DNA from 3 places in the Rudaeicoccus suwonensis genome. Region 2 is predicted to be linked to each of the others. Evidence: predicted binding sites of a transcription regulator. Region 2 holds the regulator's gene; each other region holds the start of a gene.

Region 1 (7,029 bases), on a different contig from region 2:
TTCGACGCTGAAGGAGTCGTACCCGATTTCGGTTGACTTCTCCGCCGCGAGTTACGTCGATGACAACAACTTCTCGCTCAGCGGCACGGTGGACATGAGCCAGATCGTTGCGAGCGCAACGTCGTCCACAGGTCAGCGGTGGCCGACGCTGCGCGCGTGGGACTGGAACGTGTCGTCGTACGGGGTCCTCGCCCGCGCGAACGGCGTGACCAGCGAATCCGACGGCCACTCGACGACCTCGTATGTCGGCACCAACGACATCGGCCGGTTCTACTGGGACCAGATCACCACCGACCATGGCCAGGTGACCTCGAACAAGCACAGTTGACGAGGGCCGTGGCGAGGACGGCGTGTGACGACCCGGGCCCGCTGGAATCACAACATCCACTACCACGGCGTCGTCCTCAAGAACGTCCGTCCCACAACCAGATCCGCCCTGGATGTCGGCACCGGCGACGGCCTGCTGGCTGCCGAGCTTGGTCGCCAGGTTCCGCGTGTGGTCGGTGCGGTGGCGACTGCTTCCACTGTGGCGGTACTCAATCACTTGGCAGAAGCCCGCGTGATCGTGCCGGTCACCGCGTCGAGCGCTGACGGAAAACGGGCGCTTCACGTTTGAGCCCGGCCGACCGCGCGATCTTGGAGTTGGCACCGCGTAGCAGGCGGATCTGCTCCCAGCGCTCGCGGGCGAAGGTGTGTCGCGGCGATGCATTCCAGGTGGTGTCGAACAGCCGCTTTGCTGCAGCAAGCGCGTCGGGTGAACGCTGGGTGAGCGTCTCGGCGAGAGCACGGGCATCGTCATACGGACGCTCGCTGACCTGCCCGACCAGGCCGAGGCGTGCGGCTTCTTCGCCGGAAATGACTTCGGCGGTCATCGTGAGTCGTTTCGCGGTCTCTATGCCAACGAGTTCGGCCAGCGCCCGAACTCCGGTCATGTCGGGGATCAGCCCCCACTTTCCTTCGAGCACAGACCATTTCGCGTCAGGAGCCGTCACACGCAGATCGGCGCCGAGGGCGATCTGCACGCCGCCTCCATAACAGTGGCCGTGGATCGCAGCGATCACCGGCACCGGCACCCGGCGCCACGCCCAGCATGCTTCTTGAAAGGCGTTCGTGCCGCGCGTCGGACGCGGAATCATGCCCATCGGAATCTGGCGGGGATTCTCGCTGACCGCCTTGAAATCGAGACCGGCACAGAACGAGTCGCCCGTGCCCGACAGGATGACCGCGCGCAGCGAGCGATCCGACCGCAGCCGGTGGGCAGCACCGGCAAGCCCGGTCAGCATCTGCATGGTCAGACCGTTGAGCTTGTCCGGACGGTCCAGTCGCACATCGGCAATGCCGTCGGCGATGTCGACGCTGATATTCGAAGGCATGCAGCCAGCGTATGCCGCAGTCGGCCTCGCCTGATCATGCGTCGCCGGCATCCGCATGGCTCCCACGGGAGGACACTTGCTTCCCATGACGACACATCGAGGCTGGTCGCAGCTCAGTCCGGCAACGCGACGGGCCATCAAGGTAACGGCAGCAGTCGAAGGCGCCGTCAAGGTTGTTGCGCTCGTCGACCTTGCGCGACGTCCCGCATCTCAGGTGCGTGGCAGCAAGCCGGTATGGGCGGGCGCGATCATCGTGCTCAACTCGGCCGGCCTCGTGCCTCTCGCCTATCTGGTGCGCGGACGTCGACGGAAGTAGTTACTGCGCTCGCGGCAGATCACCATCCGATGAGCCGCCATCGACTCTTGCCATCTTTATCTCCCTAGCCACCGTCGAGAGGTGAACGCGGACGCTTTCGGAGATCGGCTTCGTTCGCGGTTCAGCCGGCTGGTCGTCTCGCGCGGAGTTGGTGACCAGTCCCATAAGGTCAGGTATACAGACGAGCCGGCCGGCTGCACGCATCAGCTGTGGTTCAGTCGGCGGGTCGGGTGAGGTATTCGCGTCCGCCAGGACTGGTCCAGGTGCACACACCCTTGGTGGTCATGGTGACCTGCCACCGGGTTTGGTGCTTGACCCGGTGGTGGTGCCGGCACAGGCACTGCAGGTTCGCCGGTGTGGTCGCACCACCCGGCCAGGGGGTGACGTGGTCGGCGTCGCAGTAGGTGGCGGGTTGGGTGCAGCCGGGGAACCGGCAGTGCTGGTCCCGGTCTTTGACGAATCGGGCGATGCCGGCGGTGGGGCGGTATTTGGTGGAGGTTGCTTGGACCAGGACACCGGTGGTCGCGTCCAGGAGTGTGCGTGCCAGGGACACTCCCAGCGTGCTGGTCAACGCGTGGACGTGGGAGGGCAGGATCGTGCCGACGCCCGGCACGATGACCGGACCCACCCCCGCTATTGCCGGCGCTGACGCCGACGGCATGACGTGCCGTGATGGTGCGACCAGGTTGGCCGTGTTGGGCACAGTGACCAGGTCGGTCGGGGCACCAATGTCGGGGTAGTCACCGAAGTGCGGGTCGGCGGTGAAGACGCCTTCCAGTGGCGGGTCAGGTAACGACTCGACCAGGTGTGCCAGGGCGGTGTCCCAGTCGATTTCATGGTCAGGATCATCATCGAAGACGTCGTCCGGTGGTTCCGGCGACATTCCATGGGTCCACCCGTCCTGGTCGTCGGGTGGTGGCGGGTCGTTCTCGCAGCGGTGAACCTGGGTCCAGCCCATGGTGTGCGGGTCGGGGAACAACCGGTCACACAATGCCGCGACCCGTGCCCGGGCAGTATCCGAACCATCACCGACCACAGCACCACCGACCACAGCACCACCGGTGACAGTGCCAGCGACACCGGCTGCGGCGGATGCCGACCCTGTGGCAGTGGCGCATGCCGCGGCAGCATCAAAAGCGGTCGCCGCACCAGTTCCGGTGGTGGTTGCGGTGGTGTCGCCGACAGAGGCCGCGGAGGTGGTGTCGGCCGGGAATACCCCGGTCATGACGGGGACCTGGAAAGTGAGGTGGGTGTCGATGTGGACGTTCTGCAACACCAGATCCACCAACGCATCGACCCGGCATTGCGGCAAACTGATCACCTCGACCGCGTCGTGGTGTAGTTGCCGGGCCAGTTGCTCGACTGCGGACATGATCCGCGCTGCTTGGGCTGAGTCCAGCACGACCTTGATCTCACTCAACCCCGGCACATGACTAGCGCGACAGGACACTCCAACCTCACGCTCCCTCGTCTTCGTACCGGAGGTTTCTGCTGCGGTCGGGTCGAGGTCGGCCAGGATCCTCGGGACCCGCCTGGCAATCTGCGTGGTGGTCAACCCACCAATGCCCTGGTCTAAGAGTGCTGATTCGACTGCTGCCGCCACGTCCGTGGGTGCGGACCCCAACCCGGCGGTGACCTTGTGCATCTTCTCCGCCGCTAACCGGCCAGCCCCGACTTCCCGCAACAGTCTCGGTGTCAGCGTGACCGCGTCCAAGGCTTGGTCCAGGCGGGTATCGGCTTGGCGTGGACCCCACGCCAGCAGGGCCCCGATCTCGGAAGAGACCCACTCGTTGGTCCACCCCAACTGGTGCCGCACCCACGACGTCACCGGCGGACCCTCGGTCTCACCGGACAGGTCGGTGACGTCTTCAATCGAAGCGACCTGCGCCATCCGCACCACCCGGGCACCATCCACCGAATTCGCCACCCGCTGCACGGCCTCGACCTGCGCCAAGAGTTCGTCCCGGGTCAACCCGGGAGCATCACCGCAGATCACCTCGAACGCCCGCACCATCAACACACCCGCCGCTTCCAACAACTCCGCACTGGAGGCAGACTCCACCACCGACTCGGCCAGCAGTGGTGTGATCGACATACCTCATCGTACATACGTTCGAGAAAATGATCAAGGGTTCCGCCCCCGAAGTTCATCTTTCAAGGCATGGAGGGCACTCGACACCCGGTCGCAGACACCATTAGGTCACTCGATATGTCGGCGACCAATTGAAATCGCCGCTCAGCATCAGGTCATACGTGACAGTACAACGCCCTGTTAGTACCGAACGCCACGCGCCTGAGCGATCGGCCCGCCGATACGAGACTGCATCTGGTGGTCACACCTTCGACCCGGGCCGATCGACGGCCAATAACAGTGGATCGATCAGGTGCACTCCGATCCCGGAAGACATCGGTGACACTCGACCCCGATCGCTGGGCGGCCCGGCGACCCCCGGTCGCTGGGCAGCGCCCGGTCTCAGAACATCAGTGGCCGGTCAGAGTCAGCGGGGACAGGAGCGATTCCTAGCCTCCCGCATATCGATTTCAAACGCCGCAAGGCGCGACCTGACCCTGCCGACGGAAGTCCGAGGGCAGACGACTGACCCGACTCGACCGGTTCGCACCGCACACCCGGACGCACCGAATGTCACCGATGTCCTGATACAGCGCGAACCACTCCAGCACTCACACCGAATGGCCCGTCCTGCCCATCAGCTCGATGCAGCTAGTCATTCCCCTCCAGTGCGGCGAACATCACCTTCTGATGGTTGTGCCCGACGGTCTCGGCCCCGACCACCGACACGAATGGCGCAACCGTGATCACCAGCAGACACACGGCCGTCGGCACGCCCGCCGCCGCCAGCACCACCGCCAGCGCGAGCACCGCGCCCGTCAGCGCGATCAGCAGGACGTGCACCTTGTCGGCGTACGAGAACAACAGCGTGTGCAATCCATAGACGAGGAGCAAAAACCCGCCCACCGGTATGGCGATGGACAGCACGACGGCCACCCGGTGCAGCGCGGATTCGTGTTCCAGATAGAGCCCGGCCACATGCAGTCCGGCGCCGGTCGCAGCGATGGCGACGAACACCAGGATGTGGCCGTAACCGAACAGATACCCACGTCGCGGGCGCAACTCCAGCAACTCCCCGAACGGCGTCGCGAAATACACCCACCACATCCCGAAGGTCAGCCCCACGCCGCACACCACCACGGCGACCGCATTCCACGTCCAGTGTGTGCCGTTGTCACCGCCGAGCAGCCCCTGCGACGACGCAATCGTGCCGACGACTCCCTCGCCCAGCGTGATGATCGCGAACAATCCGTAACGCTCGGCAATGTGGTGCGGATGCCACGGAGTGCCGTCGGCATGCCCCTGAGCGAACACCGGCAGCAGTAGTTCGAGCGCGCCGAGCACAACCGCGCCGATGAACGCGGTGACCAGCCCAATGTGCAGCAGTGCCAACACGACCCAGCCGATCTGCAACAACAGCACCCATCGGATATTCGCCATACAGACCGTTCTGTATGCCGGGGACTGTCGTGCCGCGCGCCACCACTGCCCGCTCATGGCAACCCGCATCACCACATAGCCCAGGACGATCGCGCGCATGTCCAGGTGACCGCCCTGCTCGATCGAGTGAAACATCGACGGCAGTCCCAGAGCGAAGACGACCACGCCGATCATCTGGCCCATGGTGAAGATCCGGTAGACCCAGTCGTCGGTGTCGAAGGCGGAGGCGAACCAGGTGAAGTTGATCCAGGCGACACTGATCGCGAACATCGCCAGGCCGAAGCCGAGCAGTGCTCCACCGACGTGGCCCTCGGACAGCAACTCGGCGAATTTGTCGGCTGCGGTGCCGACCGCGACGACGAAGGTGAGGTCGAACAACAACTCCAGGGGTGTCGAAACGCGCCCCTCTTCCTTGGGATCGCGTCCGGTCATCCGAACGACGGCGTGTGCCAGCCCGCTGCGGCTGGCGGCTTCGGCAGGTGTCTGGTGCGGCGCCATGCCGAGGATGATGTCAGGCGCGGCGCGATCGTGCGCGTGGTCAGTCGACCGCGACCGGCACCGGCTTGTTGTCGACCCACTCGTAGGGCGTCATCTCGGTCAGGCCCGGCGAGTAGGCATGCACACTGACAGCCATGTCATCGCCAAGGTTGGTCATCGTGTGCAGGTGGCCCGATCCGAATGAGCGCTCGTCGCCCGCACACAGATCGTGTTCGGTGATCGATCCGCCGCGCCATATCTCCTCGCCGAGGACTCCCTCGACGACGACGAACGCGCCGCTGGCGTCACCGTGGTCGTGCCATCCAGTGCTTGCACCAGCCGGCCAACTCATCAGCAGCACCTCAAGGTGCGGAGTGTCGGACAAAATCAACCGCTGACGTTCGCCGGCCGTGCGGTCGATGCGCGATGCCAGGTCAGGATCCGAGGCGAAAAGCCTTGCCACCCGGACCAACTGGTCCTTGGTGAAGTGCCGAACCCCCGGCGATGTTGTAGTCATTGAAGTCTCCGATGAATGGTGGATGCCGACGAGCGGCGGAGTCTGTGTGGGCGGAACCGGTGGGGTTCAGTAGCGACACAGATGCCACATGGCCGTGCGCCGGTTGAGGCGCATCGGTCGCGTTGTGGCGTACGAAGACATAACTGCAGTGCAACATGCATCCGGTGTGATGTTCAAACGCATTTGCTGTGGTCTTGATATACGAGATATACGTCTCGTCATTCGGTCCTAGAGAACGAGCTCGCCGGCCGGACGACGCTGGCGCGGACGTTGCTCCTTGGCTTCGATCGCCGGGTCGACGCCATGGCGCTCCGTTTCGGGCCACCACCGGCCGATCGCAATGCCGGCCACCGGCTGCAGGTGGTCTGGTACGCGCGCGGTCGCGGCGAGTGCCGCGTGGTCGAATCCGGCGAACTGGTGCACGTCCAACCCGAGCGATGCGGCCTGGACCGTCAGATGCGCCACCGCCTGGCCGAGGTCGTATGCCGTGTAGTCGTAGGTCCGCAGCTCGCCCTTCGGATCATCCGGCAACGCGGCGACCTGGCGCAGCCCGATCAGGATCGCGCTGGCAGCCGGCGCCCACGCGAGATTGCCCCGCGTCAGTGTCTCGACGATCAACGCATGCGTCGCATCGCCCCGGAGGCCCACGAGGAATCGCCACGGCTGGGTGTTGCCCCACGACGGCGACCAACGCGCTGCCTCGAGCAACGACATGAGCTCCGGCCGTGTCAGCGAGTGCTCGGGGTCGAAGACCGATGGCGAACGGCGTTGCTCCAGCAGCGGATCCAGGGCCGGCACGTCACTCATGGGACCCGACGCTACGGCGTGATGATCG
Region 2 (7,029 bases):
TTCGCCCGGTTCCTGCCCTCCCGACTTCGCCGGTTAGCAGATGCCGTCGCGATCCCGGTGGCGGCGCAGGCGTTCTGCGCTCCGGTGATCGTGCTGCTGCAGGGATCGGTCAGCCTGATCGGGCTGCCTGCGAACGTGCTCGCCGCGCCGCTGGTTGCTCCGGCGACTCTCGCCGGTGTCATCACGGTCGTGGTCGCGGGCTTCAGCACGTCTGTGGCGGCGGTGCCGGCCTGGTTGGCGGGCTTGCCCGCGTGGGGCATCGCGTGGGTGGCGCACGCAGCCGCGAGGGTGCCGATGGGCAGCCTGCCGTGGGTGCCCGGCACCGTGGGTGCGTTGCTGTTGGCAGCCTTGGTGTTGCTGCTGTTGCTGAGTGGCCCGTGGCTTGCCCGTGCTGCTCTGCGACGACCTTGGCTGGCAGGGGGACTCGCGCTCGTCATCGCAGCCGTGTGGACTCCGATGCCCAGCCTCGGCTGGCCGCCGCCTGGATGGGTGTATGTCGCCTGCGACGTGGGTCAGGGCGACGGCGGTGCACTTGCGACGTCGTCGGGTCATGCAGTGGTCGTCGACGCGGGGCCTGAGCCAGGTCCGATGGCTGCCTGCCTCGACCGGCTCGGCATACAGGTCGTCGACGCGCTGGTGCTCACCCACTTCCACGCCGACCACGTGGGCGGCATCGACGGCGTCTTCGCCGGACGCACGGTTCGCGCGGTGTATGTGACCCCCGTGGAGCCGGGCGGACAGCAATCCGGCGGGGATGAGCCCAGCGACGAGCCGCTGGTGCATCAGGTATCTGCCGCGCATCGGCTCACCCCGCAGCCGTTGAAGACAGGCGACACACTGACGTTCACCGGTCTGCAGGCCACGGTGGTCTGGCCAAGCCGCGTGCTGCACGCCGGATCAGAACAAAACAACGCCAGCATCGTGCTCGACGTGCACTCCCGCGGCCTACGGATCGTGCTGACCGGCGACATCGAGAAGGAGGCCGCCGCCGCAGCGTTGCGCGAGCTTCGCAAGGCACCCGATGGCACTCACGTCGACGTGCTGAAGGTGCCGCATCACGGTTCCGCCAACCAGGATCCCGACTTCGAACACGAGTTGCAGGCGACCATAGGAGTGATCAGTGTCGGCGCCGACAACGACTACGGGCACCCCACCGCCAAGACACTGGATCTCTTGCGCGACAGCGGCACCGCGGTCGTCCGGACCGATCGTGGCGGCGACATCGCGGTGGTCTCGCGCGACGGCCACGCCCTGATCGCGCGACCGTGAACCGACAGCAACAACCCGCACAGCCCCCGGATCTGATCCGGCGGGTCAGCTCAGCTGGCCGATGTGCTTGTTTCTGTAGGGCGGCCGCGATCGTCGTCAGCACGGTCCCGCGTCAGCGCTTTCTGCGGCGTCAGTGACACAGGCTCTTGACCTGCGCCGCCTCGCACAGCGCGTCCAGCGTCGCCGCGACGGCGGGCACCCGTTGCAGATCAGGAGTGGTCACGGCATACACGGCGCGTCGGGACGCCGGCTCGATCGGCAGGGTGACAATCCCGGGGTGGCTGGCGGACCGGCGGATGAGATCCGGGATGAGTGCCACGCCCAGCCCCTCGGCGACCAAACCCATCACCGCAACGTAATCCTCGGTCTCGAACGCGACGTCGGGCGTGAAACCGGCGCGGGACGCCAGCGACAACAGGTGTCCGCGACAGCGGGGGCATCCAGCAATCCACGGCTCGGTGGCCAGCGCGGCAAGATTGACCCGCTCGGTGGCGGCCAGCGGATGATCCGTCGGCACGGCCAGGCGCACCTCGTCGTCCAGCAGTTTGCGGGTGACGAACGCGTCCAGATCCTCTTCGCCACGCGCCAGGTCCGTGCCTTCGTAGGCGAAGGCGACGGCCACATCGCACTCACCCGACCGCAGCGCTGCCAACGACTCCGGCGGTTCGGCCTCGGTGAAGCTGACCTGAACGTCAGGGAATCGTTGCTTGACCAAGGCGAGCGCTCTGGGAACCAGCGTGGACGACGATGATGGGAAAGCCATCAGGCGAACACGCCCCGCACGCAAACCTGCGATGGCGGCGACCTCGGACTCTGCTGCCTGAAGTGCCGCCAGCACAGCGACCGCGTGACGAGCGAGCACCAGTCCCGCTTCGGTCAACCGGACGTTTCGCCCGAGGCGCTCGACCAGCACAGTGCCGGTGCGTTCCTCCAATCGCCGCACCATCTGCGAGATCGCCGGCTGGGAGTATCCCAGGGAGGCCGCTGCGGCGGTGAAACTGCCCTCATCGCTGATGGCTTTGATCACCCGAAGCCCCGCTGCATCGATCATGCAATCGAGAATAACCCGTTGTTATCGGAATCGGGAGATGTCGATGCTCGGGTGATCGACGGTCCGACGTCAGCAGGTGTGCCGCAGCCAGTGGTCCTTCCTGGCCCACCACCCCGAACCACAGATCCCGGTGTGAGAGGTTGGCGATGTGACGAACGACTGGCAACGCCTGCGCGAGTTGGTTGCTGCCGGCGGGCTCGTCGCGCTCACCGGCGCCGGCCTGTCCACCGAATCAGGCATCCCCGACTACCGCGGCGCCGATGGTGAGCGCCGGATCCAGCCGATGACCGCGCAGGAGCTTTTGGCGAGTCCCGTTGCGCGGCAACGCTACTGGGCGCGTTCGTATGTCGGGTGGCCCCGCTTTGCCGCAGCCACGCCCAATGCGGGCCATCGGGCCGTGGCGGCGCTACAGTCCGCGGCATACGTCGGGTCGATCATCACCCAGAACGTCGACGGGCTGCACCAACGAGCCGGTGCGCACGACGTGGTCGAACTGCACGGCAGCCTGGCGCAGGTGGTGTGCATGAACTGCGGGGAGCGTTACGCCCGCGCCATCGTCGACCAATGGCTCACCGAGGCCAACCCGGATTTCGATCGGTCCTTCGACGGGCCCCTACGCCCGGATGGCGACGTCGCGTTGGCGGAGACGGCGATCGCGGGGTTCCGAGTGGGTCACTGTCTGGTGTGTGGATCTGACCTGTTGAAACCGGATGTCGTGATGTTCGGCGAGTCGGTACCCAAGGACGTTGTTCAATCGTGTTTCGACGCGGTTGACGCCGCGAGCGGATTGCTGGTGCTCGGATCATCTCTTGCGGTCATGTCGGGCTACCGGTTCGTGCGACGGGCGGCCCGATCCGGTCTCCCGGTGCTCCTGATCACGCATGGCTGGACGCGGGCGCGCGAGGATGAGTTGTCGGTGCACATCGATGCGCCGTTGGGCGCCAGCCTGACCCGTCTGGTGGAGGAACTTCAGACGTCCTGACCCGTCAGGTCCTTCTCAGATACTGCGCAGGACGGCTGTCACCTTGCCCAGGACAGTCGCCTCGTCGCCGTCGATGGGCTCGAACGCGTCGTTGTGCGGGATGAGCCACACCTTTCCGTCGGTCCGGCGGAAGGTCTTGACCGTGGCCTCGCCATCGATCATCGCCGCGACGATGTCTCCGTTGGTGGCCGTCGGCTGCTGCCGCACGACGACCCAGTCGCCGTCGCAGATCGCAGCGTCGATCATGGAGTTGCCGACAACCTTGAGCAGGAACAGGTCGCCTTCGCCGACGATCTGCTTGGGCAGCGGGAAGACGTCCTCGACGACTTCGTCGGCAAGGATGGGCCCGCCCGCGGCGATACGACCGACCACCGGGATGTATGCCGCTGCCGGCTGCTGGTTGCCGAGGTCGGTCTCGTCGAAGCTGGATTCGTCGACCGTCGTGACGCTCGACCCGCCGCGGTAACCGCGGGTGTCCTTGGTCGCCTCGGGATCGATGACCTCGATGGCGCGTGGGCGATTGGGATCGCGTCGCAGGTACCCCTTGCGTTCCAGCATGGTCAATTGATGTGCCACCGAACTGGGGCTGGTGAGCCCGACTGCGTCGCCGATCTCACGCAAACTCGGCGGGTAGCCACGTCGATCGACCGAATTGCGGATCACCTGCAGCACCTTCGTCTGTCGGGTCGTCAGGCGTTCGCCTGACCGATCGGGCAGCCGGTGAACTTCAGCCATCGACGCGTCTCCTCATCCCGCCCCTGATCGATGAAATGCCTGCAATGTCGCACATTTTCCAGGTTGCACCGAGGGGCTGTCGGTGGTCGCTGGTTGAGTTCTTCACGTGAGACAAGCGTATGCGGTTCGGACACAAGTGCCAAACATTTGTACGACGCGTGTCTCCACGAATCCGAACAAGCGTGCTATAAATCGTACAGACGTGCGATCGCACGGGTGTTCGACCGACACATCGACGCACCGGCTCACGGTGAGTCGGGTGTCATCCGCAGACGTCGCGTCACCGCACGCAGATTCATGGGAGGAAGACATGAGCGCAGTCACCCAGTGGGCTTGCCCGACCACCGAGCCGGCGCGACGCCGTCATCTGCAGTCGGTCCCGACCGGTCCTGCTGCAGCCGGTCGCAGTTCCGTCGCTCGGCCGGCGACGACCGCCAGGCCGATCCGCCTCACGCGGCGCGCTCGCCTGCTGCTCGGCGTCGTCGGTGCTGCTGTGGTGTGCACGGTCGTCGGCGGCTCCTGGGCCTCGTTGGCATCGCCCGGAGTGCCGGCGCCGCAGCAGACGGTCACGGTGCAGCCGGGCCAGACGTTGTCGCAGATCGCGCACGAGGCGTATCCGAAGCTCTCGATCGACGACGCGGTGGCGCGTATGCAGATCGTCAACCAACTGAACTCCAGTCAAGTGGGCGCGGGCGAGCGCCTGATCATCACGCGCTGAATGTCGCGTGTTGGGGGAGAGCGCCATGTCGGCCTACCACGCACCATGTGACGCCGGGGCGGCAACTGCGGCCCCGGCGTCACACGCCGGGTGAGAGGTGAGGCGTGCCAGCGTCGATGTTCGACGGTGGGGCTCCTATGGCCCCCGTGCGGTCGGACATTCCGCACGGGGCTCACTGTGCGTAGCGCATGGAGGGCACGGTCTGTGCGCGTAGCGGGACACTGTCGGGAGCCGCACGGGGGTGGCGACACGCCGTTACGCAGTCGTTTCCGACGCCATGACCTGCGCTTTTGTGAGCGGCGCGCCAGGGGTCTTGCGACTTGTGTGGACTCGGCCTAATATCCCTACATCTAGTAGTTACATGGATGTAAGTCGTCCACATGTAGTCCCCAATATATCCACCGGTTACCCACAACGGCATCCACAGAGCCCGAGTGCGGTGGTTCTGTCATGCCCGCTTTCTCCCGCACCGGTGAGGCGGTCGGGCATGGGTGCGGGAGTGCTGTTGCCGTCATACAGCCCGACCGTCATAGGTCACAGGTCATCGACTCGGAGGGAGCCGCGATGCACTGCCCGTTCTGCCGCCACGACGACAGCCGCGTCGTCGACAGCCGCACCAGTGACGACGGCACATGCATCAAGCGGCGCCGCCAGTGCCCGACGTGCGGCAAACGCTTTTCCACGCTCGAAACTGCCAGCCTCACTGTCGTGAAGCGATCCGGTGCCAGCGAGCCGTTCAGTCGCGGCAAGGTGCTGGTCGGCGTCCGCAAAGCCTGCCAGGGGCGCCCGGTCAGCGAGGACGACCTGGCCCTGCTCGCCCAGCAGGTCGAGGAGTCGATCCGCATGCTAGGCGCCGCCGAGATCGACGCCCACGACGTGGGTCTGGCAGTGCTTGCACCGCTGCGCAGCCTGGACGAGGTCGCCTATCTGCGGTTCGCCAGCGTCTACCAGGCATTCGACAACCTGGAGGACTTCGAGGCCGCGATCACGCTGTTGCGCGCCGAACGCGCAGCGAGCGGTGTCGAGCCCGCCACCGCTGTCGGTGGTCCCAGCGACACTGATTGACAGACGACAGCACCCGATCTCAGCACCGCCCGACATACCTGCAGTTCCACCTTCGTCATCCGCACCACATCGCCATACATCTCTTGGAGGACACGCATGACAGACACGGCCGACACCCGTCCGAAGACTCGCCGCGCAGGTGCGGGCGTGCACGTCGAACGCATCTTCACCACCCCTGGTGTGCATCCGTATGACGAGGTCACCTGGGAGTCGCGCGATGTCGTGCAGCAGAACTGGAAGACCGGCGAGACCATCTTCGAACAGCGCGGTGTGGAGTTCCCCGAGACGTGGTCATTGAACGCCTCGACCATCGTCACGACGAAGTACTTCCGTGGCGCGCTCGGCACACCCGCTCGTGAGACCAGCCTCAAGCAGCTGATCGACCGCGTCGTGCTGACCTACGTCAAGGCCGGCAAGGACAACGGTTATTTCGCCTCCGACGACGATGCCGAGATCTTCGAGCACGAGCTGACCTGGTCACTGCTGCACCAGGTGTTCAGTTTTAACTCGCCGGTGTGGTTCAACGTGGGCACCAAGTCCCCGCAGCAGGTGTCGGCGTGCTTCATCCTCAGCGTCGAGGACTCGATGGACTCGATCCTCAACTGGTACAAGGAAGAGGGCTTCATCTTCAAGGGCGGCTCCGGCGCCGGCCTCAACCTGTCACGCATCCGCTCGTCCAAGGAGCTGCTGTCCTCCGGCGGCACCGCCAGCGGTCCGGTGTCGTTCATGCGTGGTGCCGACGCGTCTGCGGGCACCATCAAGTCCGGTGGTGCCACCCGTCGTGCGGCCAAGATGGTTGTCCTCGACGTCGACCACCCCGACATCGAGGAGTTCATCGAGACCAAGGCGCGTGAGGAAGACAAGATTCGCGCGCTGCGCGACGCCGGTTTCGACATGGATCTCGGCGGCCGAGACATCACCTCGGTGCAGTATCAGAACGCCAACAACTCCGTCCGTGTCAGTGACGAGTTCATGCGCGCGGTGGAGGAGGGCACCTCCTTCGGTCTGCGCGCCCGCGGCACCGGTGAGGTCATCGAACACGTCGACGCCCGTGGCCTCTTCGACAAGATCAACAAGGCCGCGTGGGAGTGTGCCGACCCCGGCATCCAGTACGACGACACGATCAACGCCTGGCACACCAACCCCGAAACCGGCCGCATCACCGCCTCGAATCCGTGCTCGGAGTACATGTCGCTGGACAACAGCTCC
Region 3 (7,029 bases), 1.8 Mb from region 2:
ACGCTCCGCGGCCGGAACTCCCGGTTGCGGAGCGTGGTCGTTCACGTGGTGGCGCTCGACCCGAATGCCACCGGCATACACCCCGCAGACAAGGACTCGTTCGTGACACTCTCTGAGACTGTGCTCGACCCCGCGCGTCGCCCTCACCTCGTCGCCGATCTGGTGGGCGTCGTCGATGCCGAGGTGAAGGACAAGAAGGGGCTGGGCGGTATGGCGATCAAAGGTGCCTACGCGGCGGTTCGGAAGGTCAGTCCCACCATCGCAGAGACCGCAACCGACCGGATGCTGCCAGATTTCGCCGTTGCGCTCGACCCGTTCTGGGTCGACTTCGGTGGGGCTGGCGACTTCGGTGCCTATCTGGCGGGTCGCGGCGACGAGGTGGCGGATGCGCTGCTCGCCGTGACTGACCGTCGTGCGGCTGCGACTGACCGCGCGCCGCTGCAGAAGGCCTATGGAAGCGTGCGCGGCAAGGCCCACGAAAACGTCAAGGCGGCGTTGCCGCGACTGGGCGCGACCTTCCAGCGGTACGCCGGCTGAGCCGCTGCGATGCACGCGAGCCCCGCCACGGATCAGGTCCTGGCGGGGCTTGCGTGCATGCAGAGGATCCTGCGCAGATTGACGGGCGAGTAACGGCGTGATGTTTCGAAGGGTTCCTGCTGACCGCCCCGGCCGTCGTCGGGCGAGTTGCTGGTGATCGCCGGTCAGGGGCGTCGAACCAACCAGCGCGGCGCACCTTTGCCACTGCCGGCGGGTCGGGAGACGTTTCAGTCGGCGGGTTGGGTGAGGTAGTTGCGTCCGCTGGGGCTGGTCCAGGTGCAGACGCCGTCGGTGGTCATGGTGACCTGCCACCGGGTTTGGTGTTTGACGCGGTGGTGGTGGCGGCACAGGGATTGCAGGTTCGCCGGGGTCGTAGCGCCTGCCGGCCAGGGGGTGACGTGGTCGGCGTCGCAGTAGGTGGCGGGTTGGGTGCAGCCGGGGAACCGGCAGTGCTGGTCACGGTCTTTGACGAATCGGGCAATGCCGGCGGTGGGGCGGTACTTGGTGGAGGTTGCTTGGACCAGCACACCGGTGGTCGCGTCCAGGAGTGTGCGTGCCAGGGACACTCCCAGCGTGCTGGTCAACGCGTGGACGTGGGAGGGCAGGATCGTGCCGACGCCCGGCACGATCACCGGACCCGCCCCCGCTATTGCCGGCGCTGACGCCGACGGCATGACGTGCCGTGATGGTGCGACCAGGTTGGCCGTGTCGGGCACAGTGACCGGGTTGGTCGGGGCACCAATGTCGGGGTAGTCACCGAAGTGCGGGTCGGCGGTGAAGACGCCGTCCAGTGGTGGGTCGGGTAGCGAGTCGACCAGGTGTGCCAGGGCGGTGTCCCAGTCGATTTCATGGTCAGGATCATCATCGAAGACGTCGTCGGGTGGTTCTGGCCACCCGCACGGGGACCATCCCTCGCCATCAAGGTTCCACTCTTCATCCGGTGGTGGGTTGTTCTCGGTACGGACGACCTGGGTCCAGCCCATGGTGTGCGGGTCGGGGAACAACCGGTCACACAATGCCGCGACCTGTGCCCGTGCAGTATCCGCACCATCACCGAACACGCCAGCACCGGATCCAGCATCACTGACTCCAGCGTCACCAGCCACGCCAGCGGTGCCGGTGGTGTCGGGGTAGGCGCCGGTCAGGACGGGGATGTGGAAGGTGAGGTGGGTGTCGATGTGTGCGTTTTGCAACACCAGGTCCACCAGGGCGTCGACACGGCATTGCGGCAGGCTGATCACCTTCACCGCGTCCTGGTGTAGTTGCCGGGCCAGTTGCTCGACTGCGGACATGATCCGCGCTGCTTGGGCGGAGTCCAGCACGACCTTGATCTCACTCAACCCCGGCACATGACTAGCGCGACAGGACACTCCAACCTCACGCTCCCTCGTCTTCGTACCGGAGGTTTCTGCTGCGGTCGGGTCGAGGTCGGCCAGGATCCTCGGGACCCGCCTGGCAATCTGCGTGGTGGTCAACCCACCAATGCCTTGGTCTAAGAGTGCTGATTCGACTGCTGCCGCCACGTCCGTGGGTGCGGACCCCAACCCGGCGGTGACCTTGTGCATCTTCTCCGCCGCTAACCGGCCAGCCCCGACTTCCCGCAACAGTCTCGGTGTCAGGGTGACCGCGTCCAGGGCTTGGTCCAGGCGGGTATCGGCTTGGCGTGGACCCCAGGCCAGCAGGGCCCCGATCTCGGAGGAGACCCATTCGTTGGTCCATCCCAACTGGTGCCGCACCCACGACGTCACCGGTGGACCCTCGGTCTCACCGGTCAGGTCGGTGACGTCTTCGATCGAAGCGACCTGCGCCATCCGCACCACCCGGGCACCATCCACCGAATTCGCGACCCGCTGCACGGCCTCGACCTGCGCCAAGAGTTCGTCCCGGGTCAACCCGGGAGCATCACCGCAGATCACCTCGAACGCCCGCACCATCAACACACCCGCCGCTTCCAGCAACTCCGAACTGGAGGCAGACTCCACCACCGACTCGGCCAGCAGTGGTGTGATCGACATACTTCATCGTACATACGTTCGAGTCGAGACGCAAGCCAAATCGATTCGCCGGGTAAGCCCACAAGACCGGGCATGTCTCGGACACGGTATGAGCGCACTCACCTCGGGCCCGCCCGGATCGCAGCGACCAGAACGTGGTCGCGCCATCTGCTACGCGCGGCGCTCGTTCGAATGCTTGATCAGTGGCACCAGCGCGATGCCGGCGCCACCGAAACCGATGGTGCCGATCGCGATGTCGACACTCTTGCGCCCGTCCTTGGCCCAGTAGACGTCCTGCAGATCCAACAGCAGCGCCGCCTCGTCGGCGATGAGCGCGTTGGCAGCGCCATACGCCAGCGGTTTGAGCGGGGTGTGCGCGAGGCGTTCCTCATACTTCAGGGAGGCCGCTCCGAGGGCGGAGAGCATCGCGATGCCGAGGTTGTAGTGATGGAAGTGCTTGCCGCCCAACGACATTCCGCCGCTCTTGGGACCGTGGCCGTCCTTGATCCAGTGGGTGAGCGCACGGGTACCTGTGAACGTCAGCGTGAACGAGGCCCAAGCGAGGATGGCGGCGCGCTCGTCATGGCCGAGGTCATGCTTCCAGGCCGCGCGCAGTCGGCGAAGGGGGTTCGAGCCGGTGTAGGTCTGTGCGTGCGCCGTCGTCATGTCGGTCATCGTGGCCGCCGTCGCCGAAAGAACGCTGGACATGATGCGACCGCTCAGACGCGTTTGATACGAGTAGGACATGAGCGATTCTCTGACAGCGACCACCATCCAATTCGAGGGCGCAGGAGGTGACCCGGTCGAGGGATATCTGGCTCAGCCTGAGGAGGAGGGTTCCCGCGGCGGAGTCGTCGTCATACACCACCTGCCGGGGTATGACCGGGCGAGCAAGGAGATCGTCCGCCGCTTCGCCGAGCTCGGGTATGACGCGATCTGCCCCAACCTGTATTTCCGCGAGGCGCCCGGTGCCGACCCGGCCGATGCGGCCGCCATGGTGCGGTCCAATGGCGGCGTGCCGGATGAACGCCTCGTGGGCGATGTCGCGGGTGCTGCGGCATACCTGCGAGCACTGCCCACGTCGAACGGCAAGGTCGGCGTGATCGGATACTGCTCCGGTGGTCGTCAGTCCGTGCTCGCAGCGTGCCATCTCGATCTGGACGCTGCTGTCGACTGTTATGGCGCGTTCGTCACCGGCACGCCCTCGTCGGACTTCCCGCTGAAGGTCACCAACCTGGTGCCGCTGCTACCCCAGCTGCGATCGCCGCTGCTCGGGTTGTTCGGCAAGAACGACAAGTTCCCCTCGCAGGAGGCTGTCGCCGAGCTCGACGAGATCCTGACTGCGAATCACAAGCAGCACGAGTTCTTTTCGTATGACGACGCCGGTCACGCGTTCTTTGCGGTTGACCGTCCGTCCTACAACGTCGCCGCAGCCAATGACGGTTGGGAGCGCATCGAAACCTTCTTCGCGACCCACCTGGGGGCCTGAGCATGTGCACGTACACGACGATCAAGACCGAGGTCAACGGCAGCGCAAAAGGCCCGGAAGGCAAGTGGTTTCACGTCAGCGACGTGACGACCTACTTCGACCATCCGGTGCACGCCATGGCCGAGCACACCCTCAACGTCGACCTGGCCGACCCGTCCCGCGGGCCTGGTCAGCGGATCGCGCTCGAGCTCACCGCTGAGTCGGCGCGCCGGCTGGTCGACTCGATCCAGCAGGCACTCGCTGCCGTGCCGGAGGAACTCAAGGTCTGACCGGCCCGTATGTCGGAGGCCGCGCGGCGGATGCGATTCATCCGCGGCGCACCTCCGGCGAGCGAGTTGGCGATCGTCGGGAGCGGTGCGACTCCGGCGGGCGCTGGATCGAGAACCAGTCGTGGCGGCGCAAGCGGTGATGCCTGATGCCGCTGTTGCCGAATCTGTCGACGTGTCAGGACGGTTCGACCAGTCGGGACTCGTAGGCGAAGATGACGGCCTGCACCCGATCGCGCAGGCCCAGCTTCATCAGGATGCGGCTGACATGGGTCTTGACGGTGGCCTCGGCGAGGAACAGGTGGGCGGCGATCTCGGCGTTGGTCGCGCCGGTGGCAAGCTCGCGCAACACCTCGGTCTCGCGCTCGGTGAGATCGTCGACGGTGTGCGCGGGGGCGAGATCGCCGTCGACCGGGAGCCGACCGGAGAACTCCTCCAGAAGGCGGCGCGTCACGCGCGGAGCCACGACCGCGTCGCCACGGGCGATGGTGCGGATCGCGGAGACAAGATCCTCCGGTGGGACATCCTTGAGCAGGAATCCGCTTGCGCCGGCGCGTAATCCGGCGAAGGCGTATTCGTCGAGATCGAAGGTTGTCAGGATCAGGATCCTGACGTCGGGATGTGCGTTCACGATCTCGCCAGTCGCCGCGATGCCGTCGAGCACCGGCATACGAACATCCATCACGACGACGTCGGGGCGCAGTTCGCCGCTCAACGCGACGGCTTCGCGGCCGTTGCCCGCTTCTCCGACGACCACGAGTTCGGCCTGCGACTCCAGTGCGAGACGAAAACCCATGCGCAGCAACGGTTGGTCATCGACGAGAAGGACGCGAACGTCACTCATGGGTGGCTCCTGCACTGACGTGAATGGGTGCTTCGACGCTTCGTGCGGGACGGGTCAGGCGCGCGTGCACGCGCCAGCCGGTGGCCACGGCACCTGCGTCCGCGGTGCCGTGAAACATGGCCGCCCGTTCTCTGATGCCCGACAACCCGTGGCCGACAGCATGCGGCTCGATCGACGTCGGCGTGCCGTCGTCGGTGACGTCGATCTCGACGGAGGTGGACGTCATCGAGATGTCGACGGTGACCGACGTCGCTCCGGTGGCGTGCTTGACGACATTGGTAAGTGACTCCTGGACGATGCGAAAAACGCTGAGCTGCAACGGATCCGGAAGGTCATGCAGGTCGCCGTGCATACGGACGCTGATCCGCAGACCGGTGTCGCGGGCAGATGCGACAAGGCTGTCGAGGTCGGCGATCGTCGGCGCGGGCGAGCGTTCGGGGTCGTCCTGCTGTCCGCGAAGTACGCCGAGCACCTGCCGCAGATCCGCCATCGCGCGTCGGCCGACCGTCCCTGCCTCGGTCAGTGCGGTGCGCGCCTGGTCAGGGTTGTGATCCATGCCCAGACGGCCGCCGTCGATGAGGCTGATCATGACTGCGAGGTTGTGCGCGACGATGTCGTGCAGTTCGCGGGCGATGCGGGTGCGTTCGGCGGCCGCGGCGAGTTGTGCCTGCTGGTCGCGCTCGAACTCGAGCCGTAGTGCACGGTTTTCGAACTCGCGTAACTGCTCTGCCCGCATCCGGACGTTGCGGCCGGTCGCCGCAGCGGCGACCACCAGTCCGGACAACATGATCAGGGCGATCAGCCAGTTCGGATTGGGGCGCGCGTCCTTCCAGACCGCGAGGATGACGCCGACCTCGAGGATGACGGCGGCGACGATGATCCGCTGACGCGTCTCCCGGACGCTGATGGTGAACAAGCCGATCAGCAGTGCGGCGTCGGAGAACACCGGCAGCAGGAAGACCCACTGCACGAAGGCGACGACGCACATGGCGAGGAAGGTCTCGAACGGCCAGCGCCGGCGCCATAACAGTGGAACCGGCAGGAGGACCGCGACCGCGATCATCGCGACCCGATGCGGCCGGTGATCGTGCAACGTCCACGGTATCGATGCCACCGCAAGCACGGCGACAAGGGCGGCGTCGAGCCAACCGGCGTGCCGGCGCAGGTAGGTCTCGAACGAATTCATATCCGCAATGCTCAGAGGTCAGGCGTCAGGACGCAACACGGGACAGCCCGACGATGCGCGCCGTGATCGTTGTGTGCGACCGGGTGCGTGGTGTGCGGTCGCCACCTGTGTAGGGCGCTCGGCGCGCACAGTCGGCATTGGTGGTCCTTCCTGCGGCATCGACGAAGCGGGCGCACACGGTCGTGACTCTCACGCTACGGGCGCGGCGGCGCTGACGCATCGGCCGTGAGGCGGAGGCCTCGATCGTCCGTGCGGGTGACGATTCACGCCTGGCGTGCGAATGGTGCGAGGTGGCTATGGTGTGGCGGTCAACCCAGGCGTCGAGCAGGCAGGTCGTGGTGAGAGTCGCTGTCGTGCACGCCCAGAGTTCGTCGATCACCCAGATTTCGGGCGCCGGCGACGTGGTCCTGGAGGGTGGGCACGTGGTGGTGGCTGCGATCGTGGCGTGCCTGGTGGTGCGTTTCGGACGTCTTGGCGGCGGTCGGGACCAGGTGAGCGCGGCAGCACGCGCCGTTGTGCAACTGGGAGGTGTCGGTCTTGTCATCACTGCGGTGCTGCGTTCGTGGCCGGCGACCGTGGTCTTTTGTGCGGCGTGCTGATCATCGCCGGATTGACCGCGGGACGGCGTGTGACATCGGCGTTGACGGTGTGGGCAATGGTGCTGGTCACGTTGCTGGGAGTCCAGGCTGGCGCAGTCCTGCTGACCGTTCAGG

Evidence for each region. Region 2 encodes LexA, which represses DNA repair genes until DNA is damaged. Its sites were predicted from a motif close to TCGAACANNTGTTCGA; they were not measured.
Region 1: a site for LexA is predicted at 3,791-3,806, ahead of BKA23_RS12475 (HNH endonuclease signature motif containing protein). Genes of this name have one in related genera too.
Region 3: a site for LexA is predicted at 2,559-2,574, ahead of BKA23_RS02335 (HNH endonuclease signature motif containing protein). Genes of this name have one in related genera too.

The regions. Positions count from the first base shown of each region.
Region 1 covers NZ_VIVQ01000002.1:274,790-281,818, forward strand. Annotated here, with positions in the region: gene BKA23_RS12455 (peptide-N4-asparagine amidase) at 1-328, shown strand, start outside; gene BKA23_RS17840 (class I SAM-dependent methyltransferase) at 353-616, shown strand; gene BKA23_RS12465 (crotonase/enoyl-CoA hydratase family protein) at 573-1,373, opposite strand; gene BKA23_RS12470 (hypothetical protein) at 1,459-1,689, shown strand; gene BKA23_RS12475 (HNH endonuclease signature motif containing protein) at 1,904-3,784, opposite strand; gene BKA23_RS12480 (low temperature requirement protein A) at 4,412-5,698, opposite strand; gene BKA23_RS12485 (cysteine dioxygenase) at 5,739-6,194, opposite strand; gene BKA23_RS12490 (nitroreductase family protein) at 6,423-7,001, opposite strand.
Region 2 covers NZ_VIVQ01000001.1:2,285,597-2,292,625, reverse strand. Annotated here, with positions in the region: gene BKA23_RS10460 (DNA internalization-related competence protein ComEC/Rec2) at 1-1,269, shown strand, start outside; gene BKA23_RS10455 (LysR family transcriptional regulator) at 1,400-2,320, opposite strand; gene BKA23_RS10450 (NAD-dependent protein deacetylase) at 2,469-3,302, shown strand; gene lexA (transcriptional repressor LexA) at 3,318-4,037, opposite strand; gene BKA23_RS10440 (hypothetical protein) at 4,348-4,755, shown strand; gene nrdR (transcriptional regulator NrdR) at 5,320-5,820, shown strand; gene BKA23_RS10430 (vitamin B12-dependent ribonucleotide reductase) at 5,917-7,029, shown strand, end outside.
Region 3 covers NZ_VIVQ01000001.1:491,532-498,560, forward strand. Annotated here, with positions in the region: gene BKA23_RS02330 (DUF6918 family protein) at 103-537, shown strand; gene BKA23_RS02335 (HNH endonuclease signature motif containing protein) at 765-2,552, opposite strand; gene BKA23_RS02340 (hypothetical protein) at 2,703-3,239, opposite strand; gene BKA23_RS02345 (dienelactone hydrolase family protein) at 3,277-4,020, shown strand; gene BKA23_RS02350 (DUF6295 family protein) at 4,023-4,289, shown strand; gene BKA23_RS02355 (response regulator) at 4,465-5,130, opposite strand; gene BKA23_RS02360 (sensor histidine kinase) at 5,123-6,316, opposite strand; gene BKA23_RS02365 (ABC transporter permease) at 6,613-6,915, shown strand.